DNA from 4 places in the Tistrella sp. genome. Region 3 is predicted to be linked to each of the others. Evidence: riboswitches for the same ligand, from Rfam matches in the RefSeq annotation. Region 3 holds a riboswitch; each other region holds the start of a gene.
The links. A riboswitch is a leader RNA that binds a small molecule or an ion and turns the genes downstream of it on or off. The one in region 3 is predicted to bind cobalamin.
Positions count from the first base shown of each region.

Region 1: linked by a shared signal. The riboswitch ahead of CMO28_RS23525 (TonB-dependent receptor plug domain-containing protein) and the one ahead of CMO28_RS26670 (ribonucleoside-diphosphate reductase subunit alpha) in region 3 are both predicted to bind cobalamin.
Region 2: linked by a shared signal. The riboswitch ahead of CMO28_RS14605 (energy-coupling factor ABC transporter permease) and the one ahead of CMO28_RS26670 (ribonucleoside-diphosphate reductase subunit alpha) in region 3 are both predicted to bind cobalamin.
Region 4: linked by a shared signal. The riboswitch ahead of CMO28_RS07295 (TonB-dependent receptor plug domain-containing protein) and the one ahead of CMO28_RS26670 (ribonucleoside-diphosphate reductase subunit alpha) in region 3 are both predicted to bind cobalamin.

Region 1 covers NZ_NYWI01000073.1:24,752-32,261, forward strand. The annotation lists gene CMO28_RS23500 (calcium-binding protein) at 1-412, opposite strand, end outside; gene CMO28_RS23505 (calcium/sodium antiporter) at 678-1,667, shown strand; gene gmk (guanylate kinase) at 1,695-2,369, opposite strand; gene CMO28_RS23515 (YicC/YloC family endoribonuclease) at 2,398-3,288, opposite strand; gene CMO28_RS23520 (SDR family NAD(P)-dependent oxidoreductase) at 3,450-4,223, shown strand; cobalamin riboswitch at 4,295-4,511, shown strand; gene CMO28_RS23525 (TonB-dependent receptor plug domain-containing protein) at 4,677-6,617, shown strand; gene CMO28_RS23530 (ABC transporter substrate-binding protein) at 6,622-7,510, shown strand, end outside.
Region 2 covers NZ_NYWI01000040.1:103,855-111,364, forward strand. The annotation lists gene CMO28_RS14580 (ferric reductase-like transmembrane domain-containing protein) at 1-1,051, shown strand, start outside; gene CMO28_RS14585 (TetR/AcrR family transcriptional regulator) at 1,027-1,680, opposite strand; gene CMO28_RS14590 (cupin domain-containing protein) at 1,772-2,158, shown strand; gene CMO28_RS14595 (RNA polymerase sigma factor) at 2,176-3,426, opposite strand; gene CMO28_RS14600 (YciI family protein) at 3,423-3,797, opposite strand; cobalamin riboswitch at 3,996-4,236, shown strand; gene CMO28_RS14605 (energy-coupling factor ABC transporter permease) at 4,341-5,015, shown strand; gene CMO28_RS14610 (energy-coupling factor ABC transporter substrate-binding protein) at 5,012-5,341, shown strand; gene cbiQ (cobalt ECF transporter T component CbiQ) at 5,341-6,084, shown strand; gene CMO28_RS14620 (energy-coupling factor ABC transporter ATP-binding protein) at 6,084-6,908, shown strand; gene CMO28_RS14625 (sigma-54-dependent Fis family transcriptional regulator) at 6,957-7,510, opposite strand, start outside.
Region 3 covers NZ_NYWI01000078.1:17,803-25,312, reverse strand. The annotation lists gene CMO28_RS26680 (MmgE/PrpD family protein) at 1-1,377, opposite strand, end outside; gene CMO28_RS26675 (short-chain fatty acyl-CoA regulator family protein) at 1,519-2,952, shown strand; cobalamin riboswitch at 2,972-3,192, shown strand; gene CMO28_RS26670 (ribonucleoside-diphosphate reductase subunit alpha) at 3,327-5,231, shown strand; gene CMO28_RS26665 (ribonucleotide-diphosphate reductase subunit beta) at 5,222-6,340, shown strand; gene CMO28_RS26660 (thiolase family protein) at 6,307-7,464, opposite strand.
Region 4 covers NZ_NYWI01000029.1:53,673-61,182, reverse strand. The annotation lists gene hrpB (ATP-dependent helicase HrpB) at 1-908, opposite strand, end outside; gene CMO28_RS07305 (SIMPL domain-containing protein) at 917-1,651, opposite strand; gene CMO28_RS07300 (PRC-barrel domain-containing protein) at 1,973-2,563, shown strand; cobalamin riboswitch at 2,750-2,972, shown strand; gene CMO28_RS07295 (TonB-dependent receptor plug domain-containing protein) at 3,077-4,972, shown strand; gene CMO28_RS07290 (cobyric acid synthase) at 4,991-6,463, shown strand; gene cobD (threonine-phosphate decarboxylase CobD) at 6,460-7,510, shown strand, end outside.

The DNA of each region.
Region 1 (7,510 bases), on a different contig from region 3:
CACCACCGCTGGTCAGAAACTGATCCGGCGAGGCTGCCGACTGGGCACCGGAAAAGGACAGGACGGTCACGTCATAGGTTCCCGGTACCTCTTCGTACTCCGCGACCGCCAGATAATACGTCCCCGAGGTCGCCGGCACATATTCGAAGTAGGCATTGAGGCCGACCCCGTCCTCGCCGTCGGAGAGGATATGGGTGCCGTCGGGCCGGCGCAGATACATCAGAATGTCGCCGGCATCCGGGTTGGCGTCGGTCTGTGCGGACCCGTAAAAGCGATACACCGTTCCCGCGGCCAGGCTGAGGCGGATCCAGTCCACATCGCCCGCGGTCTCGAACCGCCCGGAATACTGCATGCTGTTGGCCCCGACGGCGAAATTCGCCGTGGTGCTCGTGTTCGCGGCCACATCCGCCATGATCGTCGTACTCCATGGGCCCGGACGCGCCGGCATCGCAGACGAGCGCGCGCGGCACCGCCTGCCGACACCCCCTCGGGCTGTCGATGAATATGTTTACCGCCACTTGGCGTCGAGGCACCCGGCAAGGCGCTTGCGCCTTCAACACATGAAGCTGAATGGCAGGGCACGTCTGCCCCCTGAATTGGGGGGCCCTTGAATATTCCGGCCGTGTCACCGACATTCGCACCGGCCACGTCCGGCCTCCCTCTCGACCGGAGACCGCATGACCTATCTTCTGCTCGCTGCCGGCCTTGGACTTCTGTTCCTGGGTGGCGAACTGCTGGTGCGCGGCGCCGTCGGTACCGCCACCCGTCTCGGCATCTCTCCCATGGTGATCGGCCTGACGCTGGTCGGTTTCGGCACCTCGACCCCTGAACTGGTCGCCAGCCTTCAGGCCGCCCTTGCAGGCGCGCCGGGCATTGCGATCGGCAATGTGGTTGGCAGCAACCTTGCCAACATCCTGCTGATCCTCGGCGTCTCTGGGCTGATCCTGCCGGTGGTCGTGAACCCGTCCGCCTTCCGCCGCGACGGTACCGCGCTCGCGCTCGCCACCATCGCCTTCATCGTCGCCTGCCTGGGTGGCGAGCTTGGCCGGATTGCCGGCGTGATCTTTCTAGTCGGCCTCGCCGGCTACACGCTGTTCAGCTACATCTCCGACCGGCGAAGCAACGACGCTGCAGCCCGCATGCATGCAGCCGAGGCGGATTTCGTTTCGGACGAGCCGCAGGTGAAGGCCATGAGCCTGCCCAAGGGGCTGCTGATCACCGCGATCGGTATCGCGGGCGTCATGCTCGGGGCCGACTTCCTGGTGGGGTCGGCGGTGGAGATCGCCCGCGAATTCGGCATGTCGGAAGCCGTCATCGGGCTCACCCTGGTCGCGATCGGCACCTCGCTGCCCGAACTGGTCACCTCGGTGATGGCCGCGATCCGCCGCCATGGCGACGTCGCCTTCGGCAACGTCATCGGCAGCAATATTTTCAACATCCTGGGCATCGCCGGCGTAACCGCCCTGGTCAAGCCGATCCCGATTCCGCCCGAGGTGCTGGCACTGGATCTCTGGGCGATGGCCGCAGCCACCGTTCTGCTGCTCTTCTTCGCCTGGACCGGCTGGCGCATCGGACGCCGGGAATCCGGCATCTTCCTGGGGGCCTATCTGGTCTATCTGGCGGCCCAGCTCTCACCCGGTATCCGCGGGGCGCTGGGGCTCGCCTGATATGCGTCGGGGTGCCGGCGCGCTTTCTCAGCGGCCGGCGCCCTCGCGCATCACATTCACGAAGCCGCTGAGGCCGAGCCGGCGTCGGCGCCGCAGGCGCTCCGCCCTGAGGATCGCCTCCAGATCCGCCAGAGTACGGTCGACATCCTCGTTGACCAGCACATAGTCGTATTCGGCGTAGTGGCTCATCTCATCCGCCGCCTTGGCCATGCGCTTGGCCACCACCTCGGCGCTGTCCTGAGCCCGGGTCGTCAGGCGGCGCTCCAGTTCGGCGATCGAGGGCGGCAGGATGAAGACGGTCACAAGGTCGTCGCGCGCCCGGTCGGCCAGCTGCTGGGTGCCCTGCCAGTCGATGTCGAACAGAACGTCGCGGCCGTCGGCCAGCGTCGCCTCTACCGCGGCCCGGGGTGTGCCATAGCTGTTTTCGAACACGGTCGCATGCTCAAGAAGCGCCTCTTCGGCCACCATGCGATCGAAACTCGCGCGATCGATGAAGTGATAGTCGACGCCGTCCACCTCGCCCGGGCGCATCGGGCGGGTGGTTACCGAGACCGACAGCGTGATGTCGTCGTCCTGCGACAGCAGGCGGCGCGACAGCGTGGTCTTGCCGGCACCCGAAGGCGAGGAGAGCACCAGCATCAAGCCACGCCGGCGATCATGAGGGGCGCGGCGTGCGGCGGTGGTGTCGGTCATCAGCAGCATGGTCCCTGAGAGGCGGTGATGTCGAAGCTCATTCGACGTTCTGGATCTGCTCGCGGAGCTGATCGATCCGGGTCTTGAGGGCAAGTCCGATCCGCGTCAGCGCCGTGTCGGAAGATTTCGAGCACAGCGTATTGGCCTCACGGTTGAATTCCTGCGCCAGGAAATCGAGCTGGCGCCCGACCGGCTCGTCGGCGGCCATCAGCTCCCGTGCCTGGGCGACATGGGCGACCAGCCGGTCCAGCTCTTCACGGATATCGGCCTTGGCAGCCAGCATCGCGGCTTCCTGAACGATCCGGTCTTCGGCAGCACCCGCGCGGTCCTGCAGCAGGCTGCGCAGCTGTTCCTCCAGCCGGGCACGGATGGTCGCAGGCTGGGTGGCGGCCAGGCCGGCAGCCTCGGTCACCAGCCCCTCGATCGCATCGACATGTTCGGTCAGCAACCGGGTCAGAGCCGCCCCTTCCTGGGCGCGGGCAATGACCAGGCGATCGAAGGCGGCGATCAGGCTCTCGGTCATCGCATGCTCGCGCGCCGCCCGAACGGCCTCGCTCTCCTCCTGCTCCACCATCTGCAACAGGCCCGGCACCCGCAGCAGGCCGTCGAGCCGCGGCACCTTCGCCTTGGGAAAGCGTCGCTGAAGCTCGGTCAGAACCTCGCCCAGCCCGTCGGCGACCTCGGGATCGATGCGAAGACGCGCGCCCCGGGCATGGGTCACCAGGCCCAGCTGCACGCTGACATGGCCGCGGCGGATACGGTCCTGGGCGACCTTGCGGACGACCGGTTCCAGCTGGTCGAAACCGGGCGCCAGCCGGATCCGCAGGTCCAGCCCGCGGCCGTTGACGCTCTTGACTTCCCAGTTCCAGCCATAGCGGGCATCGCCTGCATCGGCGCGGGCGAATCCTGTCATGCTGGCAAGCGCCATGGCCAATCTCCCGAGGATGAGCGATGATCAGGGGCGGGTCGGACGGGCGGACTATACGAACCCGTCCCGCCCCCGCCAAGCCTCGGATGACCATCCGGGTCTGATCACGTCACAGTCTCCGACGCTGCCCGTCGGATGTCCACCAGGACCACCCGCGTCCCATGACCGCATCCCCCACGCCCCGCCATATCGCGATCACCGGCGCGTCCAGCGGACTGGGCGCTGCCCTGGCGCTGGAATATGCCGGACCGGGCATCCGACTTTCCCTGCATGGCCGCGACACGGACCGCACGGAAGCCGTGGCAGCCGCCGCCCGCAGCCGTGGTGCCGAGGTGGATGTGGCGCGGTTCGACGTCACCGATGCCGATGCCGTCGCAGCCTGGGTGACCGCGATCGGTGCAGGCGCGCCCCTCGACCTGATGATCGCCAATGCCGGCATCTCAGGCAACGAAACCGGCAGTGGCGGCGCGGTTTCGGCAGAGGTTACCAGGGCCATCTTCGCGGTCAATGTCGACGGCGTGGTCAACACCGTGCTGCCCGCAGCCGAGCTGATGCTGGGTCGCGGGCGCGGAGCGATCGCCATCGTCGCCAGCCTCGCCGGCTATCGCGGCCAGCCGGGGGCGCCTGCCTATGCCGCATCAAAGGCGGCCGTGAAGGCCTGGGGCGAAGGGCTGCGTCCGCGCCTTGCCCATGGCGGGCTACGGGTGTCTGTCGTCTGCCCGGGGTTCGTGCGCACGCCGATGACCGCCCGCAACCGCTTTCCGATGCCCTTCCTGATGGATGCCGACCGGGCGGCGCGGATCATCCGCCGCGGGCTCGACCGCAACCGGGCGCGCATCGCCTTTCCGTGGCAACTGGCGGCCCTTTGCTGGCTGCTCGCCGCCCTGCCGGCCGCCTGGGCGGACCGGCTGCTCGGCGGCCTGCCTGGGAAGTGACGGCCGCTGCAACCATCCGGCGAAAACACGCGAATGTCACATCGCGCTTGCCAGACGGGCGATCTTCGCGCCAGGATGGCTCCACTGACGGTGTCCTGCGGTCGTTCCGCAGGATGAAAAGGGAATGCGGTGCGCCGGTATCATAATCCGGCAATTCCGCGGCTGCCCCCGCAACTGTAAGCGGAGAGTGCCCCGTCTCGAAACCACTGGCCCCGACGGGGGCCGGGAAGGTGACGGTGGTGCGATGACCCGCGAGCCAGGAGACCTGCCGTCATTCGCGGTCACGGGCGAGCACGTCGGGCGGGGTGTACCGATGGGTTCTGCAAGCGGTGGCGGCGCGGCATGAAGACCCCATAAGCCCCCCAAGGCTTCCCCTTCCCGCCCCGACCAGCCACCCTGCCGGCCTCGTTCGCAGTGACCGCATGACGCAGTCGAACGAGGTCGAGTATCCCCGTGTCCACCAATCGCCCACCCGCCCGCCACCGGTCGCGCCGTCAGCTTCGTGCCGGCCTGGCCCTGCCACTGATCACGCTGTCTCCGCTGGCAATTACGAACCTGGCCGCTGCCGAAGAGACTGGAACCGACGAGGCCACGCGTCTCGCCCCGCTTTCCGTCTCTGCCGCCCGCAGCCCGGTGCCGGTCGAGACCGTCGGCAGCGCCGTCACCGTCATCACAGCCGAACAGATCGAGGCTTTGCAGATCCGTCAGGTCGACGATGTCCTGCGTCTGGTGCCCGGCCTTGCGGTCAGCCGCACCGGGTCGGTGGGTGGCACATCGCAGATCCGCATCCGCGGCTCGGAAGCCAATCAGACCCTGGTGCGCATCGACGGCATAGAAGTCTCCGATCCTTCGGGCGGGTCGGAATTCGATTTCGGCCATCTGCTTGCTTACGAGATCGAGCGGATCGAGGTTCTGCGCGGCCCGCAGAGCGCGCTCTATGGCTCGGATGCCGTGGGTGGCGTGATCGACATCACGACCAAACGTGGGTCCGGCCCGCTTTCGGGCAGTGTGCGGACCGAGGCCGGCAGTTTCGACACCCGCGAAGCGGTCGGCACGGTCTCTTATGGCGACCAGACGTTCGATGCCCTGGTCTCGGCCCAGAGCTTCCGCACCGACGGCATCTCATCCGCCGATGAACGCGCCGGCAATCCGGAGAAGGACGGCTATCGCAACCGGTCCGCTTTCGCGAAATTCGGCTGGCGGCCGGCGGAGGATCTGGAATTCGCCCTGGTCGGCAGGACCGTGCGCTATCGTACGGAAGGGGATGGCTATTCCACTCTTCCTTACGACGCCGATGAGGAAACCCGCGGTACGCAGACCTTCCTGCGCGGCGAAGCGCGCTACGCCATGGCGGACGGCCGCTGGCATCATAAGGTCGGCCTTGCCAACACCGAACATGATCGCGACTACCGATCAGATGGCAGCATCACCAGCACCTATCTGGGCCGCCGGCTGAAGGCAGACTATCAGACCGACTACGGGTTCGAGACCGGCGCCGTCAGTCACGATCTTTCGCTGGGAACCGAGTATGAACGCGAAACCGTACGAACCAGCAGTGCCTGGTCAACGGTCGACCGTGCCTTTGATTCCACAGGTTTTGCGGGGGAATACCGCCTCGGGCTCTACGACCAGCTCTTTCTCTCTGCGGCCGGACGCTACGACAGGAATGAAATCTTCGACGATCAGAAGACCTGGCGCTTCACCGCAGCCTGGCTGATCCCGGGCACGGATACCAAACTGCGGGCTTCTTATGGAACTGGCATCAAGAACCCGACCCTGTTTGAGTTGTTCGGCTACAGCAATACCTATCAAGGAAATCCCGATCTGAAGCCTGAAGAGGCAACCGGCTGGGATGCCGGTATCGAGCACAGCTTCTTCGATGGTCGATTCGTGATCGATTTCGGCTGGTTCCGCCAGGACATCGAAAATCTGATCCAAGGCAGCGGCAGCACGTCGATCAACCTGCCCGGCACATCGCGGATCAATGGGATAGAAACCTCGGTCACCATACGGCCGGTTTCGTGGGCCGATCTGCGGCTGGCCTACACGTATACAGACGGAGAAGACTCCAACGGGCAGGAGTTGGTGCGTCGTGCGCCGCACATCGCCAGTGCCGATCTCTCGACCCGCTTTCTCGACAACCGTGGCCGGGCCGGCCTCTCTGTCGTCTACAACGGCGAACAGAAAGACTGGGCCTACGATGCCTTCTACAACCGAAGCGTCGTCACCCTCGACGACTACACCCTCGTCAACCTGACCGCCGCCTATGATCTCACCGACACGGTCGAGATCTTCGGTCGGATCGACAATCTCTTTGACGAGGAGTATCAGGAGGTTCTGGGCTACGGCTCACGTGGTCGCGCAGGTTATGCCGGCCTGCGGATGCGGTTCTGACCTGATGCGAGCACGGCGCCTTCCGCACCGCCTGACCGGGCTTCTGTCGACCAGGTTTCTGTCGACCGGGCTTCTGCTGACCGGCCTGGTACTCGCGGCCCCGCCCTCGGCTTCCGCCGGGGACGGGCCGCGGCGGATCGTGTCGATGAACCTGTGTGCCGACGAATTGCTGCTGCGCCTGGCACCGCCCGGCCGGCTGGTATCGGTTACCTGGCTGGCCGCGGGGCCGGCGGCGATCGATCCCGCAGCGGCGCAGGGGCTGGTGCTCAATCACGGCCGGGCGGAGGAGATTGCCCGGCTCGCCCCGGATCTGGTGGTCGCCGGCCGCTACACCACTCTGACGACCACGCAGATGCTGCGCCGGGCCGGCATCCCGGTGCTGCTGCTCGACGAGGCGACCAGCCTCGCCGGCATCCGGTCCCAGGTCACCAGCCTTGCCGCGGCCGTGGGCAACCCCGCTGCCGGCCGGAAGATGCTCGATGCCATGGACCGGATGCTTGGCGAGGCGACCCTGGATGCGAAAGACACACCGCTTCCGGGCGTGGTGGTTCTGCGTCCCGGCGGCGGTGTCGCCGGAGCGGGAACCCTGCAGGACGAGATCCTGGCTGCGGCCGGTCTCCGCAATCTGGCCCCCGATGCGCCGGTCGATGGCGATGGCCGGATCGGCCTCGAACGGCTGTTGCGCCTGAAACCCGATCTGCTGGTGCTCGATTCCGACGGGGATGCACCACCGGCCCTTGCGCGCGAGGTGCTCGACCATCCGGCCTTCCGGGCACGGGCAGCGGGCATGGCCATCACCAGCCTGCCGGCCGCCCTCTGGGTCTGCCCGGGCCCGTGGGTCGCAGAGGCGGTCGGTCGCCTGTCGGCCGCGCGACGGTCGCTCGCCGGACGCC
Region 2 (7,510 bases), on a different contig from region 3:
GCTGTGGGCCCAGGCGCCGAAATGGGCGGTGGGCTGGGGGCTGCTCGACCGGCCGGCGCGCAACCGGGTGCCGGTCGAGCCGGGCACCCTGGAAGCCACCCTGCGCAGCTGGCGCGGCTTTGCGGAAAGCGTCGGCGAATGGGCCTTCTATGCGGCGGCGGCACTTATCCTGCTGGCGCTGATCCGGCGCTTCCCCTATCGCCGGGTCTTTCAGGTCCACCGGCTGCTGGCCCTGGCCTATCTGGTGCTGGTCTTCCATGCCGCGGTGCTGTTCACCTTCGATCAGTGGGTCCAGCCGGTCGGCATCGTGGTGGCCCTGCTGCTGGCGGCCGGCACCGTCTCGGCCCTTCTGGCCCTGTTCGGCCGAATCGGGATCCGCCGGCGCGTGGCCGGCCGGGTCTCCCGCCTGGCCCATGATCCGGCCACCCATGTGCTGGAGGTCGATCTGGCCCTCTCGGGCAGCTGGCCTGGGCATCGGGCGGGGCAGTTCGCCTTCGTCACCTTCGATGCCGCCGAAGGCCCGCATCCCTTCACCATTTCCTCCGCCTGGCAGGGCGACGGACGGCTGCGCTTCCATGTCAAGGCGCTGGGGGATCATACCCGGGCCCTGCCGGCCCGGCTGACGCAGGGCGATCCGGTGACCGTCGAAGGGCCCTATGGCCGCTTCGACTTCATCGATCAACAGCCGGCCCAACTCTGGGTGGCCGGCGGCATCGGCATCACGCCGTTCCTTGCACGGCTGGAGGCGCTGGCGGCAGCACCCGAGCGGCGGCCGGTCGATCTGGTCTATTGCGCGGCGGCGCCGGCGCCGGATGTCGTCGCCCGGCTTCAGGCGCTGGCGACGGCGGCCGGGGTGCGGCTGCATGTCCTGGCGAGCGGTCGCGACGGCCGGCTCGATGCCGGCCGTCTGGCGGGACTGGTGCCGGGCTGGCGCGAGGCCTCGATCTGGTTCTGCGGCCCGGCCGGGTTCGGCCGCAGCCTCCGTCGCGGGCTCGCCCGTCTCGGTCTTGCCCGCGGCCGCTTCCATCAGGAAGCCTTCGAGATGCGCTGATCCTGTCGGGGTGTGTCTGGCGCCAGATGCCGGGCGAGCATGGTGACCAGTTCGTCATGCAGCGCCCGGGGCAGGCGGTCATGTCCGTCGGCGAGGGCACCGTGGACGACGGCCTCGATGCTCCGCTCCACCAGCACGGCGAGAATGACGGGATCCCGGCCGGGGGCCAGGGGCAGGGTGGCGATCCAGCGGGCGACATGGCCGGTGATCGTGGCCGAGACGTCCCTGATCCGGGCCATGTCGCCGATCCGCGGCACCTGTTCGTTCAGCACCCGGTGCAGGGCCGGGTGCAGCCGGTGGGCATCGGTCGCGGCCGCGACGATCATCGCCACCGCCTCGGCCGGCGGCCTGCCGGCAAGCCGCGGTGCCAGATCGTCGAACACCCGGATCAGGGCCGCGGCGTGGCGGTCGATCAGCGCGGCGACCACCGCTTCCTTGGACGGGAAATACTGATAGAGCGAGCCGATGCCCACGCCTGCCGCCTCGGCGATGCGGGTGGTGGTGGCACGGTCGAAGCCGTCGCGGATCAGAATGTGAGCGGCGCCGTCCAGGATCGTCTCGACGGTGGCGCGCGATCGGGCCTGAACCGGCCGTTTCCGCGGGCTTGTGGCGGGGGGGACAGGCGGCATCGGCGGGGCTCCGGATGCGAATTCAGAAACCGAAGGAATCTTCGTATTCTGAAGGCGACCGATCAAGCCCCCCGATGAACGAGGTGTTCCGATGAAGCCGGCCGTGTTCTCGATTGCCCAGGAACTCGCGACACTGGTGCCGGGCGGCGACTTTCGCCTGCTCGATCATCATCTGGCCGACGGGCCGGTGATGGCCGGGGTGATCCGGATCGATGCAGGCAGCGTGAAGGGCTTCTGGGAACGCCATGACGGCGGCGACGAAATCCTGGTGATCCTGGCCGGCCGCGCCACTTTTACCATCAGTACGGGCGTGGAAGACATGCAGCTGGAGGTCGGGCCCGGCGATGTCCTCTGTGTGCCCAGGGCCATGACCCACGGCGCGGTCCTGCACACGCCCGCCCTCGACATCCTGTTCTTCACCCCCCGCGACGGCAGCAGTGCCTGGACCGATGATCCGTCGGTCACGCCCCGTCATTGATGCCGACGATCCGTCGGTCACGCCCCGTCATTGAGGCCGGCGGCTGCGGCCGCAAGCCAGCTGCGCACGGCCGGATCCTCGGCAAGGCCGATTGCCCGGGCATAGGCGGCGCGCGCCGATGCGGCATCGCCCGACGCCGCCAGCAGATGGGCCCGAAGCGCCCAGGCGGGCTGATAGGTCTCAAGCCCGGCGACGGCGTCGAGGGCATGAAGGCCGTGCATCGGGCCCGCCGTTCCGGCCAGGGCGGCGGCATGGCCGACGGCGGCCCCTGCGGATGGGGCGATCGCCATCAGGGCACTATAGAGGGCCAGTCGGATGTCGGGGCCGGGTTGCGGCCGCCCGGCGGGGTCGGCGCGTGCGTTATGGGCGGATTGGATCGCCGCCTCCAGCTGATAGCGGCCGGGGCGCCCCAGGGCTGCGGCCGCGGCCAGCTGGGCTTCGGCCTCGGCGATCAGATCGGCCCGCCAGAGCGTGGTGTCCTGAAGATCGATCGGGACATAGCGGCCGGCGGCGTCGCGCCTTGCCGGGCGGCGTGCCTCGCAATGGGCCATCAGGGCCAGAAGACCGCGCGCCTCGGCCGCGGACGGCATCAGCTCCACCAGCAGCCGGCCCAGCCACAGGGCCTCGCCGGTCAGGTCGGCGCCGCGGGTATCGCCGCCGGCCACCATCTCCCAGCCGGTGCCGAAGGCGGCGTAGACGGCATCCAGCACATGGCTCAGCCGTTCCGGCAGATCCTGCGGCTCGGGCAGCTGAAAGCCGATGCCGGCGCTCCGGATCCGCGCCTTGGCCCTGACCAGCCGCTGCCCCATGGTGGCGGGTGCCACCAGAAAGGCCGATCCGATCCGGGCGGCATCCAGCCCCAGCACCGCCTGCAGCATCAACGGCGCGCGCATCTCGGGGGCGATCGCGGGATGGGCGCAGACGAACAGCAGGGCCAGGCGGTCGTCGGGCAGGGGCCGCGCCGCCATCGCCGCATCCTCCGCCTCCCCCGCCAGCAGGGTCAGGGCCGGTTCGGCCGCCCGGCGCACGGCCCCATGGCGCAGGGCATGGGTGATCCGGCGGCGGGCGACCGTGGCGAGCCAGGCCTCCGGCGCGTGCGGCACACCCTGCCGGGGCCAGAGGTCGAGCGCGATCCGGAAGGCATCGGCCACGGCATCCTCTGCCGCGGCCAGGTCGCGGAACCGTGCGGCCAGGAAGGCGACGAGGCGGGCACGGGACTGCCGTGCCGCCGCCTCGACCGCCCTGTGTGCCGCGTCGGGGCCGGTCACGCCGCGCCCCCGGGTTCCTGCGCCGAGGGCATCACCGGCCTCAGCTCAATGGCACCCTCGGCCGCCGCGGGGCAGCGGGCGGCCCAGTCGAGGGCCGTGTCCAGATCCGGCACCTCGATCACGAAATAGCCGGCGAGCCGCTCCTTGGTGTCGGCAAACGGGCCGTCCTGCACCTCGCGGCGCCCGTCCGTGATCCGCAGCGTCGTCGCCGTCTCGGGCGGCAGCAGCCCGTGGCCTTCCAGCATGATGCCCGAGGCGCGGATCGCCTCGACATAGGCACCCCAGCCGCCCCAATAGTCCCCGGCCCGGGCCGGATCCTTCTGCTTCGCATGGGCTTCGGCGGTTTCGTAGATCACCATCATGTACTGCATCGTTCGCATCCCTCATCTGCGGACGGCACGCCGTGCCCGCACCCCGCGGGCCGCTCTTCCCCGTCCGGAATGATGAGCCCCGGGCCATGGCGATTTCGACAGCGATGCCGTGCGGCCCGACATTTTTTTGAGGCGGGGATGTCCGGTGCCGACCCCACCCGCGGGCCGACGACTTGACACCCGATACAACCACAGATCAGAATCACCTCCCATGAAGGTCCGCCTCTCGCTCCTGACGGGGGAGGGCGGTGTAAAAGGGAACATGGGCACGGGCGCTGTGCGCCCGGGAGCCATGGCTGCCCCCGCAACTGTAGGCGGAGAGTTCGTCGCCCGCCCGGGACCTGAGGTTCCGGGCTGTCAGGCCACTGGGCAACCGGGAAGGCCGGCGACGGATGGTGACCCGCAAGCCAGGAAACCTGCCTTCGCATCTGACAGGGCCACTCTCCGAACGGGGTGTTCGGACGGGGGCGGGGTCCCCGGAACCTGCCGGGATTTCTCCGAAGGCCTTGCCGCACGTGGCCAACGCCTTCGGAGGATCGGCCCTTGCATATTATGGAAGGTTATCTGCCGGCGACCCATGCCGCCCTCTGGGCGGCGGTCTCGGCCCCCTTCGTCATTCACGGTGCCCGCCGCATCACCCGGCTGGTCCGCGAAACGCCGGAAGTGAAGCTGCTGCTGGCGGCATCCGGCGCCTATGTCTTCGTGCTCTCGGCGCTGAAACTGCCCTCGGTGACCGGCAGCTGTTCCCATCCGACCGGAACGGGGCTGGCCGCCACCCTGTTCGGGCCCACGGTCACCACCGTGCTCGGCACCATCGTGCTGCTGTTTCAGGCCCTGCTGCTCGCCCATGGCGGGCTCACCACCCTTGGCGCCAACGTATTCTCCATGGCGATCGCCGGGCCCTTCGTGGCCTGGGGGCTGTTCCACGGCCTCACCCGCATGGGGGCCGGGGCCGCACTCGCGATCTTCTTTGCGGCGACGCTCGGCGATCTTGCCACCTATGTGGTGACCTCGCTGCAACTGGCGCTCGCCTTCCCCGATCCGACCGGTGGCATCGCCGGGGCGGCATCGAAGTTCCTGGGCATTTTCGCCCTCACCCAGGTGCCGCTGGCGATCAGCGAGGGGCTGCTGACCGTGGTGGTGTTCAACATGCTCGGCCGCTACAGCCGCTCGGAACTGAAGGCGCTGGATCTGTTCCGCGGGCGGGTGGCGTCATGATGAAGCGCAATCTGGTTCTGCTCGCCCTGGTCGTGATGCTGGCGATCGCGCCGCTGCTGATCCATCCGCCCGGCACGGCGGAATTCGCCGGGGCCGACGGTCAGGCGGAACTGGTGATCGGCGAGATCGCGCCGGACTATGTGCCCTGGTTCCAACCGCTGTGGGAGCCGCCGAGCGGCGAGATCGAAAGCCTGCTCTTCGCCCTTCAGGCGGCGATCGGCGCCGGTCTGCTCGGCTATTATTTCGGCCTGCGCCGTGGCCGCCGCGAGGCGGATCCGGCCGCGGACGAGGCGGCGCCGGCACGTGCCGACGGACCCCGCGCCTGATGCGGGCCATCGATCGTGCCGCGCAGACCAACCGCTGGCGCAGACGACCGGCTGCCGAAAAGGCCCTGATCTTCATCGGGCTGATGCTGGTCTCGCTCATCGCGGCCGGCTGGATCGGCCAGATCGTGATCCTGATGCTGGTCCTCTGCCTGGTGCTGGGGGCGGCACAGGTGGCGCCGCGGGATCTGCGCGCCGCGGCCGTGGTGCCGGCCGGTTTCATCCTGGCCGGTACTGCGGTGCAGATGATCACGCTGCATTGGGCGCAGGGGCCGGTGGTTGGAATCGCCGGGCCCGAGGTGCTGTCTGCTGCCGCCTTCACCGGCCTCAGAAGCATCACCTGCGTCGCCTGTCTGATCGGGCTTGCGTTGACCACGCCGCTCACCTCGCTGCTGCAGATGGTTCAGCGTCGCGGGCTCGCCCCCGACATCTCGGATCTGGCGATGATGATGTTCCGCATCGTCTGGCTGGTGCTGGACTGTCTTGAGACGGGGCAGCGTGCCCAGGCGGCCCGGCTGGGACATGCCGGCTGGGGCCGGCAGATCCGCTCGGGCGGGCGGCTGCTTGCGGGGCTTCTGCCCCGGGTGCTGGATCGGGCGCAGCGGATGAATGCCGGGCTGGCGGTGCGCGGCTATGACGGCCGCCTGCGCTTTGCCGGCACCGAGGCGGTTGCGGCCCCGGCGCGGCTTGCCGTGCTTGCCTGTGGTCTGGTGCTTGCTGCGGCCGGGGCGGTCTGGATCGGCTGATGCTCGAAGCCCGCGGTCTGGTCCATCATTATCCGGGCGGCGTCACGGCGCTCGACCATGTCGATCTGGCGATCCCGGCCGGCGGCCGGCTGGCCATTCTGGGCGCCAATGGCGCCGGCAAATCCACCCTGCTGCTGGCGCTGGCCGGGGCGATCCGCACCGATCAGGGGCAGGTCGTGCTGGACGGCACCCCGGTCACCCACGACCGCAAGGGCCTGACCCGGCTGCGGCACCGTGTCGGTCTGGTGTTTCAGGACCCGGATGATCAGCTCTTTGCGGCGACCGTCGCCGAGGATGTGAGCTTCGGGCCGCTCAATCTGGGGCTGACGGCAGCCGAGGCCGGGGAGCGCACGGCCGAGGCGCTGGCGATGATGGGCGTCGCCCACCTCGCCGACCGGGCCACCCATATGCTCAGCTTCGGCCAGCGCAAGCGGGTCGCGATCGCGGGGCTGCTCGCCATGCGTCCCGGCATTCTGCTGCTCGACGAGCCGACGGCAGGGCTGGATCCGGCGGGGGTGGACGAGCTGATGCAGCGCCTGGATGCGGTGGCGGGCACTGGGACCGCCGTGGTCATCGCCACCCATGACATGGATCTGGCCAATGGCTGGGCCGACCGTGTCGCCGTTTTCGGCCGTGGCCGGATCGTCCTGGACGGGGCGCCCGACACGGTTTTCGAAGACGAGGTGCTGCTGTCGGGGCTGGGGCTGCGCCTGCCGATGCTGCGCCGTCTGGCCTCTGCCCTGGCATCCCGCGGACTCTTGCCGGCCGGGCCCCTGCCGCGGCGGCTGGAGGATCTGGTGGCGGCACTACCGCCATTGCGATAACCGGGGCGCCATTGCGATAACCGGGGCCGGGTGCCCACCCGGCCTTCGTCAGCCCGAAGCCTTCAGCCGGCGGTGAAGCGTGGCGCGGTGAATGCCCAGCACACGGGCGGCTGCGCTGATATTGCCCCCGGTCCCCGCCAGGGCGCGGAAGACCGCCTCATCGGTCAGGGCGCGGAGGGAGGCGGGGGCCGGCGACGCCGAAACCGCCGGCGTGACCAAAGAGGCCTGAGACGGCTGTGCCGGGGCCCCGGCCCCGGCCATGGGGGCGGTGAGGTTGGTGGGGTTGGGTTTTGCCTCTGCCCGGATGTCTTCCGGCAGGTCTTCCGCCTCGATCACCGCTCCGTCATCCGCCAGCGCGACCAGGGTGCGCAGGAGGTTGGCGAGCTCGCGCAGATTGCCGGGCCAGCCGTGGCCGATCAGCCGGCGGCGGGTCTCGTCCGACAGGCGAACGGCGCGTGTGGCGGCCCCGGTGGCGGCGAAGACGGCGTCGACGATGCCGTCCAGCGGCCGGCGGTCGCGCAGCGGCGTCAGGGTCACCGACAGATGGTTCAGGCGGTAATAGAGGTCGCTGCGGAAGCGCCCTTCGGCCACGGCCGTCTTCA
Region 3 (7,510 bases):
CACGCCCTCGGCGAGGATGCGGAACTTGGCGACATAGTCGGGGCGGCGGAAGGGGCGGGCGCCGGCCGGATGGGCATCGGCCACCGCCAGCTCGTCCGTGATCTCGCGGCCGTCGTCGAGGGTGACGACCACCCGCCCGCCGAAAGCTTTCTCCGCCGGATCGGCGGCGTGATAGCGCCGGGTCCAGGCGGGATCCTCCACCGTCGAGATCTTGCGCCAGAGGGCGATGGTCGAGGGGCGGGCGGCGCGGTCGGGCGCATAGGAGCGCTGGTGGTGCCAGCCGCCGTCTTCCAGCGCCACCGCGAAGATGTACATGATCGAATGATCCAGCGTCTCGCGGCTGGCCCTGGGGTCGAACTTCTGCGGGTCGCCGCTGCCGGTACCGATCACGTTATGGGTGTGGTGGCTGGTGTGGATGACGATGCTCTTCACCCGGGCGGGATTGCCGATCGCGGGTGCCATGCGGCGGGCCAGATCGATCAGCGCCTGGGCCTGGTATTCGGCCGAATATTCCTTGGTCCAGGTTTCAAGGATCGCGCGCTTCGGTTCTCCGGGTGCGGGGAGCGGCACGTGGTAGACCGCGTCGAAGCCGCCGAGCATGCGGGCGATGACCCCGTCCTCGCCCTCGTAGACGGGCGCGGGCGCGCCCTCGCCGCGCATGGCGCGGTCCACCGCCTCGATCGCCATCTTGCCGGCGAAGGCCGGGGCATAGGCCTTCCAGCTGGAAATCTCGCCCTTGCGCGACTGGCGGGTGGTGGTGGTGACGTGCAGCGCCTGCTGCACCGCCTGGAGGATCACCTCTGCCGGCAGGCCCAGCGCCGCGCCGATGCCGGCGGCGGCCGAGGGGCCCAGATGGGCGATGTGGTCGATGCGGTGCTCGTGCAGGCAGATGCCCTTCACCAGATCGACCTGGATCTCGTAGGCGGCGGCAAGGCCGCGAAGCAGCCGGTCGCCGTTGAGCCCGCAATGCTGGGCGACTGCCAGCACCGGCGGGATGTTGTCGCCCGGATGGGAATAGTCGGCGGCGAGGAATGTGTCGTGGAAGTCGAGTTCACGCACCGCGACCCCGTTGGCCCAGGCCGCCCATTCGGGCGAAACCCGACGATGAGGTGACAGGCCGAAGACCGTGGCGCCGGGGGTGAAGGGGTGCGCGGCCGCCTGGGTGCGGGCGCTCACCACCGGCCGGCGGGCGAGGGCGGCGGCGGCGACCGCGGCATTGTCGATGATGCGGTTGCCGATCATCTCGGCCACTTCGGCACCGACCGGTACCGGGTCGGCGGCAACGGCCGCGATCTTCCAGGCGAGCTGATCCTCGCGGGGCAGATGGTCGGCGGAACGGTGGGCGCGAACCTCGTGCAGGATCACCAGGGGCCTCATTGCTCTTGCATCGGATGGGATGCTTCGCAATATACGCAGACGGAAAAACCCGCAAATGACTGAAAATGCGTGGGTTTGCGAAGGGTGGCCCGGAAGTTTGCGAAGTTTGCGAAGATTCGGGGAGCGAAGGATGAGCCGGGCATGAGCAAGGCATTCATGGGTGTGCGGCTGAAACGGCTGCGCGAGGAACGCGGCCTGACCCAGGCGGCACTGGCCCGCGCGCTGGACGTGTCGCCCAGCTACCTGAACCAGCTGGAACGCAACCAACGGCCCCTGACCGTGCCGGTGCTGCTGAAGATCAATGCGGTCTTCGGGGTCGATGTGCAGATGTTCTCGGAAGACGAGGAGGCGCGGCTGATCGCCGATCTGCGCGATGTGTTGAGCGGCGAGGGGGCCGGCGGGCGGGCGTCGATGGCCGAGATCCGGGAACTGGCCGCCGGTATGCCCGAGATCGGCCGGGCGCTGGTCGGGCTGCACCGGAACTGGCGGGCGGCGGAAGAGCGGGCCGATGCGCTTGCCGCCCGGTTGGGGCAGGACGTCGCCGGCCAGACCCTGACGCCGATGCCTTACGAGGAGGTGCGGGATTTCTTCTATGCCCGCCACAACCATGTGGCCGAGCTGGACCATGCCGCCGAGGCGCTGAACACCGCGGCAGGCCTGGTTCCCGGCCGGGTTCTGCCGCGGTTGATCGCCCATCTGCGCCGCCGGCACGGTGTCGAGGTGATCGACGACGAAGAGCCGGGCGAGGCGGAAAGCCGGGGCGGGGTGCTCAGCCGCTTCGATCCCGAGCGCCGGGTGCTGCGGCTGGCAGCCGGGCTGCCGCCGGGCCGGGCCGCCTTCCAGATCGCCAGCCGGCTCGCCTTTCTGGAACAGGGGGCGGTGCTGGACCGGCTGTCGGCCGATCCGGGCTTTTCCGGGGAAGAGGCGCGGGTGCTGGCGCGGATCGGCCTGGCCGCCTATTTCGCCGGGGCGCTGATCCTGCCCTATGCCCCCTTCCTGGCGGCTGCGGAGGAACTGGGCTATGACATCGAGCGGCTGTCCCGCCGGTTCGGGGTGGGGTTCGAGACCATCTGCCATCGCCTCAGCACGTTGCAGCGGCCCGAGGCGCGGGGCGTGCCGTTCTTCTTCGTGCGGGTCGACCGGGCCGGCAATATCTCCAAACGTCAGTCGGCGACCGATTTCCACTTCTCGCGGGTCGGCGGCAGCTGCCCGCTCTGGAACGTGCACGAGGCCTTCGCCAGCCCCGGCCGGATCCTGACCCAGCTGGCCCGCATGCCCGATGGCCGGACCTATCTCTGGATCGCCCGCACCGTGGGACGCATGGGCGGCGGCTGGGGCGCACCGGGCAAGAGCTTCGCCATCGGGCTTGGCTGTGACCTGCGCCATGCCGGCCGGCTGGTCTATGCCAAGGGGCTGGACCTGTCCGATCCGGAGGCCGCGACGCCGATCGGCGCCGGCTGCAAGGTCTGCGACCGCCCGGCCTGCCCGCAGCGCGCCTTTCCGCCGGTGGGGCGGCGCCTGGCGGTCGACGAGGCGGAACGCCGCTTCGCCCCCTATCCCGCGGCCGAGGCTTGACGGCGGGACGGCGATCTGCACAAGATGCGGCGTTCTCGGTTCCCCAGGTCCACAAGATCTGGGGCTAAGAGGGAATCCGGTGCGACGGGGGACACCCCCGTCAATGCCGGAGCTGTCCCCGCAACTGTAGGCGGAGAGCGGCCACGCAAGACTGGGCCACTGACGGGCAACCGTCGGGAAGGCCGGCGTGGCGGCGGTGACCCGCGAGCCAGGAGACCTGCCGGAACCTTGGAATGATACGTCCCTGGGCGGGGAGTCCCGGCGGGCGCATGGCGGTTTCCGTCCGGCGACCCGCGGGTTCTGATCCCGTGCCCGCGCGTTCGGCCTGCCCTGCGTTCATCCGGCCCCGGTCCGCAGATCGATGGGTGAACGCCATGACCTCTCTCGCCTTCGACTTCGACCGGCACGGCCATCTGGTTCCGGTGACGGCTTCGCTGCCGCCCGAAGCCGTGCCGCGCCGGCCGCAGGCGCCGATCCCGTTTCCGCTGGCCCCCAAGCCGGTGCCGGCCGATCTGGTGCTCGATCGTGGCCGTGATGCGCTGCTGACCGATTTCGGCAAGGCGACGCTGCGTGACCGCTATCTGATGCCGGGGGAGAGCTATCAGGATCTGTTCGCCCGGGTCGCCTGCGCCTATGCCGACGACCGGGCCCATGCCCAGCGGATCTATGATGCGATCTCGCGGCTCTGGTTCATGCCGGCGACGCCGATCCTGTCCAATGGCGGCACCAGCCGCGGCCTGCCGATCTCGTGCTTCCTGAACGCGGTGCCCGACAGCCTGGACGGCATCGTGCGGACCTGGAACGAGAATGTGGCGCTCGCCTCCAATGGCGGCGGCATCGGCACCTATTGGGGCGAGGTCCGTTCCATCGGCGAGCCGGTGAAGGGCTGCGGCGAGACATCCGGCATCATCCCCTTCATCCATGTCATGGACGGGCTGACGCTGGCGATCTCGCAGGGCTCGCTGCGTCGCGGATCGGCCGCGGTCTATCTGGACGTGCATCACCCGGAGATCGAGGAATTTCTTGAAATCCGCAAGGCCTCGGGCGATTTCAACCGCAAGGGCCTGAACCTGCATCACGGCATCGCGATCACCGATGCCTTCATGGAAGCCGTGCGCGATGGCGCCGATTTTCCGCTGATCAGCCCCAAATCCGGCGCGGTGATGCGCCGCATCGACGCCAGGCGGCTGTGGCAGCGGATCCTTGAGACCCGGCTGCAGACCGGTGAGCCCTATCTTCTGTTCATCGACACGGTGAACCGGGCGCTGCCGCGCCATCAGCGGGCGCTGGGGCTCAAGGTCTCGACTTCCAACCTGTGCAGCGAAATCACGCTCGCGACCGGCGCCGATCATCTGGACGAGGAACGCACCGCGGTCTGCTGTCTTGCCTCGCTCAACATCGAAACCTGGGATCAGTGGCAGGGTGAGGCGGGGGTCGTCGAGGACGTGCTGCGCTTCCTCGACAACGTGCTGACCAGCTTCATCGAGACGGCACCCGACGAGATGGCCCGGGCGCGCTATTCGGCGATGCGCGAACGCTCGGTCGGGCTGGGCGTCATGGGCTTTCATGCCTTCCTGCAGGCGCGCGGCATCCCGTTCGAAAGCGCGATGGCCAAGGCCTGGAACCTTGCGATCTTCCGCAGGCTGCGCCAGGAGGCCGACCGGGCCTCGGTGTTCCTGGCCGAGGAGCGCGGCCCCTGCCCGGACGCGGCCGAGGCCGGCATGCAGGCGCGGTTCAGCCACAAGCTCGCCATCGCGCCGACGGCGTCGATCAGCATCATCTGCGGCGGCACCAGCGCCTGTATCGAGCCGGTCCCGGCCAATATCTACACCCACAAGACGCTGTCGGGCGCCTTTCCGGTGCGCAACCCGCATCTGGCCCGGCTGCTGACCGAACGCGGCCTCGACCGGCCCGAGATCTGGCAATCGATCGTCGAGCACGAAGGATCGGTGCAGCATCTGGACGGGTTGACCGACGACGAGAAGGCGGTGTTCCGCACCGCCTTCGAGATCGATCAGCGCTGGATCGTGGAACTGGCGGCCGACCGTGCACCCTTCCTGTGCCAGAGCCAGTCGCTGAACCTGTATCTGCCGGCCGATATCGATAAATGGGATCTGCACATGCTGCACTGGACCGCCTGGGAGCGGGGGGTGAAGAGCCTTTATTACTGCCGCTCCAAATCCATCCAGCGGGCGGGCTTTGCCGGCGGCACCCGTGCCGGGGCCAGCCTGGCCGCGACCGCACGCACCGATTACGAGGAGTGCCTGGCATGTCAGTGAGGCGCGTGATCGCCGGCGATCTCGATCCGATGACCCTGGTCGGCACCGGCCGGGTCGGGCTGCTGACGGCCACCGGCACCTATGACGTGGAGCGCTACCCCTGGGCCTATGCCTTCTGGAAGCGCCAGCAGCAGATCCACTGGATGGGTGAAGAGGTGCCGCTGGGCGGCGACGTCAAGGACTGGACCTCGGACCGGCTGAGCGATGCCGATCGCGGCCTGCTGACCCAGATCTTCCGCTTCTTCACCCAGTCGGATATCGAGGTCGGCGACAATTATCTGAAGCGCTATCTGCCGCTGTTCCAGCCGCTGGAAATCCAGATGATGATGGCCGCCTTCTCGAACATGGAGACGGTGCATATCGATGCCTATGCGCTGCTGCTGAAGACGCTGGGCATGCCCAAGGCCGAGTTCGAAGCCTTCCGCGACTATGCCGACATGCGCGCCAAGGCCGATTACATGCACAGCTTCGGCACCGGCACGGTGGCCGATGTGGCGCGGACGCTGGCCATGTTCGGCGCTTTCACCGAAGGCATGGCGCTGTTCGCAAGCTTCGCAATGCTGCTCAACTTCCCGCGCCACAACAAGATGAACGGCATGGGCCAGATCGTCAGCTGGTCGGTCCGGGACGAAAGCCTGCATTGCGAAGGCATCATCCGTCTGTTCCACGAATGGCACCGCGAGACCGGCGCGGTCACCCGGGCGGTGCGCGACGACATCACCGATGTGGCGAAGACCATGGTCGGCCTGGAAGACCGGTTCATCGATCTCGCCTTCGAGCTGGGGCCGGTCGAGGGGCTGCGGCCGGACGAGGTGAAGGCCTATGTCCGCTACATCGCCGACTGGCGGCTGACCCAGCTGGGCCTGACCCCCGTCCATGGCTGTTTCTCGGACCCCGACCAGGGCGCGCGGGCGCTGGTGCCGCACCCGCTGCCCTGGCTGGTGGAAATCCTGAACGGGGTCGAGCACGCCAATTTCTTCGAGCAGCGCGCGACCGAGTATTCCAAGGGCGCCACCCGCGGCGCCTGGGACGGGCCGGATGGCGTCTGGGCGGCCTTTGACCGCAGATCTGCCGATCAGACGGCTTCCAGGATCGTGGCGATGCCCTGACCGCCGCCGATGCACTGGGTGGCGAGCGCGAAGCGGCCGCCGCCCCGCATCAGCTGCTGTGCCGCCTTGGCGGTGATCCGCGCGCCGGAGGCCCCCAGCGGATGGCCGAGTGCTATGGCGCCGCCATCCGGGTTCACGATGTCCTCGGGGATCTCCAGCGCGCGCAGGCAGGCGACCGCCTGGCTGGCGAAGGCCTCGTTGATCTCGACCACGCTCAGATCACCCACCCCGATGCCGGCACGGGCAAGCGCCTTGCGGCTGGCCGGCACCGGGCCGATGCCCATGATCTCGGGCGGGCAGCCGGCAATCGCGGTGGCGCGGACCACCGCCATGATCGGCAGGCCCTGGGCGCGGGCGAAGTCTTCCGAGGTGACGAGAACCGCCACGGCGCCGTCGGTCAGCGGCGAGGCCGTGCCCGCGGTCACCGTGCCGTCGGCACCGAAGGCGGGCTTCAGCCCGGCCAGGCCTTCGAGTGTGGTCCCGGGGCGCAGGCAGCCATCGGCATCAACCACGCCGTCGGGCGTGTGCACCGCCACGATCTCGTCGGCAAGCCGGCCGGCCGCCTGGGCGTCGCGTGCCTTCTGCTGGGAGCGGAGGGCGAAGCCTTCCTGCGTCGCGCGGTCGATACCATAGCGCGCGGCCACGTTTTCGGCGGTGCGACCCATGGTGATATGGGCCTCGGTCATGATTTCGGCATCGGGCAGATCGGGGCTGCGGAAGCGCGGATTGGGCGAGAAGCTGAACCCGCCCTGGGGCACGCGGCTCATGGATTCGACCCCGGCGCAGATGAAGGCCTCCCCCGCACCGGTCGCGATCTGGCCGTGGGCGATATGGATGGCCGACATCGACGAGCCGCAGAAGCGGTTGACGGTCATGCCGCCGGTTTCGATCGGCAGGCCGGCGAGCAGGGAAGCGATGCGGGCGACATTGTCACCCTGTTCGCCTTCGGGATAGGCGCAGCCCATGATCACGTCCTCGATCAGCCGCGGATCGAGCCCGCTGCGGTCGAGAAGGCCGCGCAGCGGGATCGCGGCCAGATCGTCCGGGCGCATGCCGGCGAGCGCGCCCTTGCGGGCGAAGTGGAACGGGGTCCGGACATAGCCGGCGATGACGGTGCGGGTCATGGGGGAGACACCTTCGGATGGGGTGGTGGCCCTTTACGGGAGCGGT
Region 4 (7,510 bases), on a different contig from region 3:
TCAATCGTCAGGCTGGTCTCGGCGATGGCGGTGGCCAGAACGACCTTGCGCCGGCCGGGCAGCGAGGGGCGGATGGCACGGTCCTGCGCCTCTGCCGTCAGCTCCCCCGCCAGCGGCAGGATGTCGACCGCAGGCCCGCCGCCACCGGCCAGCAGCTCGGCGGTGCGTGCAATCTCTCCGGCACCCGGCAGAAAGGCCAGGATGTCGCCCGGCTCCGCCGCCAGCATCCGCCGCACTGCGCCCGCCATGGCCGGGGCCAGGTCGCGCAACTCCGGCCGGCGATCGTCATGGATCACCGTCACCGGGAACATCCGGCCCTCGGCCCGCAGCCGTTCGGCCCCACCGATCAGCGCCGCCACCCGTTCGGCATCCAGGGTCGCCGACATGGCGATCAGCCGCAGATCGGGGCGCAGGGCCTGTTTCGCCTCCAGCGCCAGCGCCAGGCCCAGATCGCCATCCAGGCTGCGTTCGTGAATTTCGTCGAAAATCACCGCCGCCACGCCCTGAAGCTCAGGATCGCCCTGGATGCGGCGGGTGAAGATGCCCTCGGTCACCACCTCGATCCGGGTCCGGGGGCCGACCTTCTGGTCCAGCCGGACCCGGTAGCCCACCGTCTCCCCCACCGCCTCGCCCAGTATCGCGGCCATGCGTGCCGCCGAAGCGCGTGCCGCCAGCCGGCGCGGCTCCAGCATCAGGATGCGCCCCTCTGCCGCCCAGGGGGCATCCAGCAGCAGCAGCGGCACCGCGGTGGTCTTGCCGGCACCCGGCGGCGCCTCGATCACCAGATCGCGGCCCTGATGGAGAGCCTCGCGGATCGGGCGGGCAAGCTCCGCCACGGGCAGCGACCGGATCGCACGGGCGATCCGGTCGGGCAATGCGGGATCAGGCAGGGGGGCGTCCGACGTCAAGGCGGGGTTCAGTCTTCCAGGAAGAAGTCGATGGTCGTCACCACCCGCACGGTCTTGGTCACCTGGCGGTTCTCGGGCATGTTCGGGATATCGGTCGCCGGCAGAATCTGGAACAGCCCCTGAGAGGCATTGCGGATCGCGCCGACATGGCTGCCGCTGTCGGTTGCGAACTGGGCGGCACCGTCGCGGGCATTGGCGGTCGCCTCGGCGATCATCCCGGGCTTCAGATCGTTGAGCTTCGTGAAGATATAGGACGGGCCGCTGCCCCAGGCGCCCATGTCGTTGGACAGCACCACCCCGGCCTCGACCAGATCGCCCACCTTCTGCGATGCGGCCTCCACCTTGTCGACATCGGTGGTCCGCACCGACACCGTCTGCGCCACGATATAGCGCACCTCGACCGGGCCCGAGCGATAGAGCTGCGCGTTCTGGTCGGTCACCTCCAGGCTCAGCATCTCGATCGTCTCGGCCGGCAGGCCGGCATCGGTGAAGAAACGCTTCACCGTCTCGGTATCGCGCTTCAGCTGGCCCAGCACCTCGTTCAGATCGTTGCCGGAGGCGACATAGCGCAGCGACCAGACTGCCAGGTCGGCCTTCACCTCGCGCTCGGCCAGGCCCTTCACCTGGACGGTGCGGTTGCCGAGCCGCGCCTCGACCACACCCTGGCCGACCAGCCAGCCGCCGGCGGCAATGCCCACCGCGATCACCGCGGCACCGGCCAGTCCCAGAACGTCCATACGCATCGGCAGATCTCCTGCGCAGAAATTCGGCCCCGCGGGGGTTGCGGGCAGCCGTCGTCCCTCCTGCGCCGGAGCCTGCGACGCGCCGCGGCCGGCGTCAAGCACGGCCGCGACACCATGCCGACACGGGGGAGGCCCGATCCGGCCCTTCTGACATCGCCCGCTCACAGCCGGGGGGGCTTCATCATCTTCTACCAGTATTCGAAGACCAAACCTCACATGATTATGCCACAGCGCAGCACTTAACAATTTTCGCTCAAGTTCCCAGATCATTGAGGAAGGCAAGAGAACTTGCCGGATCGCCGAACACAGGAGTAATTGACCATGTTCAAGTCCATGCGCGGCACGACCTCGGCTCTTGCGATCATCGTCGGTCTGGGTGCCGCCCCCCTCGCGGCCGGCAGCGCACTGGCACAGGCCGCCTCGCCGGGTGCTGCCCCCACGGAACAGCAGGCCCCGGCCGGCAGCGGGATGGGTGCAGGTGCCGGCAGCACGGCAGCCCCGTCGGGCGCCATGCCCGCGACCCCGCCGGCTGGCGGTGCCGACACCGCCGAGGCCGAGGATCCGCAGCCGGCCGATACCCTGCTGTCGAACGACACCGTGGTCCGGACCCCCGACGGTGAGGAAGTCGCCTCCCTTCAGGGCGTGATCTTCGGTACCGACGGTCAGATCACCCATGCGGTGCTCGCCTATGGCGGCGTGCTGGGCTTCGGCGCCAAGGAAGTGATGGTGCCCTGGGATCAGCTTAAGGCCGAGCCGGCCGAACAGGCCCTGGTCGCCTCGGTGACGCCCGAGCAGCTGGAGCAGATGCCGGCCTTCAAGTCACAGGAAGCCGTGAAGAGCGACGCTGATGCCGCCACCGGCGCCCAGCCGATGAGCACCCCCGCCCCCACCACCGCCCCGTCGGGCGGCTGATCCGGGCCGACCATGAACGACGACCATGACTGACTGACGACGGTCTTCCCCTGGACCACCGACCTTCCCCTGGACCACCGACGTTCTCCTCCCGAACGTCTCCCTGCCTGATCACTTCGGGCGCCATCCTCCCCCCGCGAGGATGGCGCCCTTCTTTCGTGCCGCTTGCCCCAGGGCATCCCGGTCTTTATGGTGCGGGGCGACGGTTCCGTGCCGCCTTTCCTCGGAAAGGCGGCCGGCGAAGAGGGAACGCGGTGCGGCGCCAGGGCGCCCAGGCCGCGGCTGTACCCGCAACTGTAGGCGGTGAGCCCACCCCCATGACAGCCACTGGCGGTAACAGGCCGGGAAGGCCGGGGGCCCGGGCCTGGACCCGCGAGCCAGGAGACCTGCCGTCGCACCCCCGCGTATCGCGCGGTCGCCGGGCGGGCATGACCGGCGGCAGGGAGACCCGGACACGCGCCGGCCATCCCGTTCGCGTCGGTGCGCCAGCCATCGCGGGACCATAACAGACCCATGACCGCCGCCGTCCGCCTGTTTCTGCTCGGCACCGCCCTTGCCGCCACCACCGGTGCCGTCCCGGCATTCGCCGATGACGAAAAAACCCGTCAAACCCTGACACCTCTGGTGGTGACCGCCACCCGCACGGCCGTCGATCCCGCCACCGTCGGCAGCTCGGTGACGGTGATCGACGGCGACGACCTGCGCCGAGCCGGCACCGTCTTCGTGGTCGATGCGCTGCGCCGGGCGCCGGGCGTATCGTTCAGCCGCACCGGCGGCCCCGGGGCCGCCACCAATCTCAGGCTGCGCGGCACCGATGACAGCCAGACCAAGATCCTGATCGACGGCGTCGAGGTGAACGATCCCGCCAGCGCCAGCGGGGCTTTCGATCTCGGCCGCCTGCTTGCCGACGACGTCGACCGGATCGAGGTGCTGCGCGGCCCGCAGAGCGCGCTTTACGGCGCCGATGCCATGGGCGGCGTGGTTAACATCGTCACCCGCCGGGGTCTGCGCAATGGCGGCACCGGGGTGGAGGGCGACGCCTCGGCAGAATACGGCGCCTATCGCAGCCGTCGGCATTCCGCGGCGCTGCGCGGTGCCGGCGAGCGCTGGGACGGCGCCGTCTCGATCGTCGATTTCCGCACCCAAGGCTTCTCGCGCCTGGAAGGCGGGCGGGAGGATGACGGTTTCACCGGCACCCAGATCGGCCTCAGCGGCGGGCTGACCCTGAGTGATCAATTCGCGATCGAAGCCACCGGCACGGCCGCCCGCACCTCGGCCGATTTCGACCCCTCGCGCAAGCCCGAGGCGCCGGGCGAGAACGAGGCCGACAGCCTGAGCGGCCGGGTGACCGCCATCGCCACCCTGTTCGACGGCCGGGTTGAAAACCGTACCACCCTCTCGGGCTCGCGGCTCGACCGCAGTTCGAAGGACCCGACCTCCAGCTTTTCGGTCCGCACCGATTTCGACGGCCGGCGGACCGGGATCGAGAACCAGACCGACATCACCGTCGACGGTCACGACGACGTGGCCACCGTCGGCCTCTCGCGCGAGCACGAGGCCGCCTCGATCGGTGATGCGAAGGCCCCCGGCGATCCGGTGATCAACACGCTTTCGGCCAATGCCGATACCACCGCGATCTTCGGCCAGTACCGGGCCGGGCTCTGGGACCAGCTCTATCTGACCGCCGGTGTCCGCCGCGACGATCATTCGGCCTTCGGCGCCCACACCACCTGGCGCTTCACTGGTGCCTGGATCGTGCCCGGCACCGGCACCACGCTGCGCGGCAGCTGGGGCACCGGCTCCAAGGCGCCGTCGCTCTACCAGCTCTATCACCCGACCTATGGCGATGCGGATCTGGAGGTGGAGAAAAGCCGGGGCTGGGATATCGGCATCGAACAGCGCCTCGTCGACGACGCGCTGACCCTGGGGCTCACCTGGTTCCGCAACGACATCCGCAACATGCTGAGCTTCGATTCCGCCGCCAGCCGCTACCGCAACACCGCCCGCGCCCGCACCGAGGGGCTGGAAGCGACGGCAAAGGCGGTGCCGGCCGACTGGCTGACGCTTCAGGCGGCCTATACCTATCTCGAGACGACGGATCTGGAGACCGGCACGGCCCTGCCGCGCCGTCCGCGCCACACCCTGTTCGCCGCCGCCGATGTCTATCCGCTGGACGGCACCCGGATCGGCATCGAGGCGTCCCATGTCGGCGCGCAGGTCAATTCCGCCAGCCGGCCGACCAAGATCCGCCGCTATACCATCATGGGAATCAATGGCGACCACCGCCTGACCGACGCCGTCACCGCCTATGCCCGGCTCGACAACGTCTTCGACGTGGACTATCAGGAAGTGGACGGCTACGCCACCCCTGGTCGAAGCCTCTATCTCGGCCTGCGGGTCGCCTTCTGACATTGGGAGACGCCGCCGATGGCAAGCTGCCTGATGGTGATGGGCACGGGATCCGACGTCGGCAAATCGCTGCTGGTGGCGGGGCTTGCCCGCATCGCGGTGCGCCGCGGGCTGAAGGTGCTGCCGTTCAAGCCGCAGAACATGTCGAACAATGCCGCCGTCACCGCCGATGGCGGCGAAATCGGCCGCGCCCAGGCACTGCAGGCCCGTGCCGCCGGCGTGCCGCTTTCGGTCGACATGAACCCGGTCTTGCTGAAGCCGCAGACCGATATCGGCGCGCAGGTGGTGGTGCAGGGCCGCATGGCCGGTACGGCGCGCGCCGCCGAATATCGCGGCTGGCGGGACCGGCTGATGCCGAAGGTGCTGGAGAGCTTCGCCCGCCTCGCCGCCCGATCCGATCTGGTGCTGATCGAAGGGGCGGGCTCGGTCTCGGAGGTCAATCTGCGCGCCGGCGACATCGCCAATATGGGCTTCGCGACCCGCGTTGGGGCGCCGGTGGTGCTGGTGGGCGACATCGATCGCGGCGGGGTGATCGCCCAGATGGTCGGCAGCCATGCGCTTCTGCCGGAAGATGAGCTGTCGCTGATCAAGGGCTTCATCATCAACCGGTTTCGCGGCGATGTCCGCCTGTTCGACGGCGGCCTGACTGAAATCGAGACCCGCACCGGCTGGAAGAGTTTCGGGGTGGTGCCCTGGCTGCCCGCCGCGGCGCGGCTGCCGGCCGAAGATGCGGTGGCGCTGGACACGCCGCGCGATCCGGGGCCCGGGGGCCTGAAGATCGCCGTGCCGATGTTCGCCCGCATCGCCAATTTCGACGATCTGGATCCGCTGAAGCTGGAACCGCAGGTGGCGCTGACCATGGTGCCGCCCGGCCAGCCCCTGCCGGTGGCCGATCTGATCGTGCTGCCCGGCAGCAAGGCGACGATCGCCGATCTCGCCTTCTTCCGCGCCCAGGGCTGGGATGTCGATCTTGCCGCCCATGTCCGCCGCGGTGGCCGGGTGATCGGCATCTGCGGCGGCTATCAGATGCTGGGCCGGGTGATCGAGGATCCGGACGGCATCGAGGGGCCGGCCGGCGCCGTGCCGGGCCTCGGCCTGCTCGACGTCGAAACCCGACTCGGCGGCGACAAGGCGCTGATCGAAACCACCGGCACCGAAATCACCACAGGCGCGGCCGTGCGCGGCTATGAAATGCATGTCGGTGTCACCACCGGCCCCGGCACGGCGCGGCCGATGCTGCGTCTGGCCGACGGCCGCCCCGACGGCGCCACCGGCCATGACGGCCGGGTCGCCGGCTGCTATCTCCACGGTCTGTTCGGCGCCGACGGCTACCGCGCCGCCCTGATCGAGGCGTTGACCGGCCGGCGCCCGGTACCGGTCGATTACGAAGCCTCGGTCGAGGCCGCCCTCGATGCCCTCGCCGACCATCTGGAAGCAGCACTCGACATCGAGGCCCTGTTCGCGGCCGCAGCCCGGCCGGTGCTGCCATGACCGCCGCACACCGCGATCACGGCGGCCGGCTTGCAGCCATGGCCGCCAGCCATCCGGCGGCGCCCAGGCCCTGGATCGATCTCAGCACCGGCATCAACCGCGACCCCTATCCCTTTGATCCAAGAGATATCCCGGCCGATGCCTGGACGCGGCTGCCAGATGGCGACCTGATCGGCCCCTGCCTTGATGCCGCCGCCCGCTTCTACCGCGCCCCCGGCCCCGACCATCTCTGTGCCGGGCCGGGATCGCAGGCGCTGATCCAGGCCCTGCCTTTTGCCGTGCCCCGGGGTCGGGTCGCCGTGCTCGGCCCCACCTATAACGAGCACGGGCCTGCCTGGGAACGCGCCGGCCATGCCGTCACGGTCGAAACCGACCCCGACCGGCTGACGGCGCCCGGGATCGACACCGTGCTGATCGTCAACCCCAACAATCCCGACGGCCGGCTGACCGGCCGCGACGAGCTGCGCCGGCTGGCACGGCTGATGGCCGATCGCGGCGGCCGGCTGGTGGTCGACGAGGCCTTTGCCGAGATCACGCCCGACACCTCGGTCGCCGATCTGGCCGGGCCCGGGCTGGTGGTGCTGCGGTCTTTCGGAAAATTCTTTGGTCTTGCGGGCTTGCGGCTGGGTATTGCGATCGCGGATCCGGCAACCACCCTGCGCATGACCGATCATCTTGGCCCTTGGGCCGTCTCGGGCCCGGCACTTGCGGTGGCGGCACGGGCCTATGACGATACGGCCTGGATCACTGAGACCCGGACCCGTCTGGCCGCCGGGGCCGACCGGCTCTCGCGCCTGCTTCATCGCAGAGGACTTGCCCCTGTCGGCCAGACCGATCTTTTCGTGACCGTCGATGCCGGCAGCCGGGCCCGTGCTGCGCAAATCCTGGAGCGGCTGGCCGCCCGTCATGGCATCCTGATCCGCGACTGGCCGGGCCCCGTCACCATTCCGGCCCAGGCCGGCTGGCTGCGCTTCGGCATCCCGGCCGAAGACAACGCCGGCGGACGTCCCGGCGAATGGGCGCGGCTCGAAGGCGGGCTCGCCGATG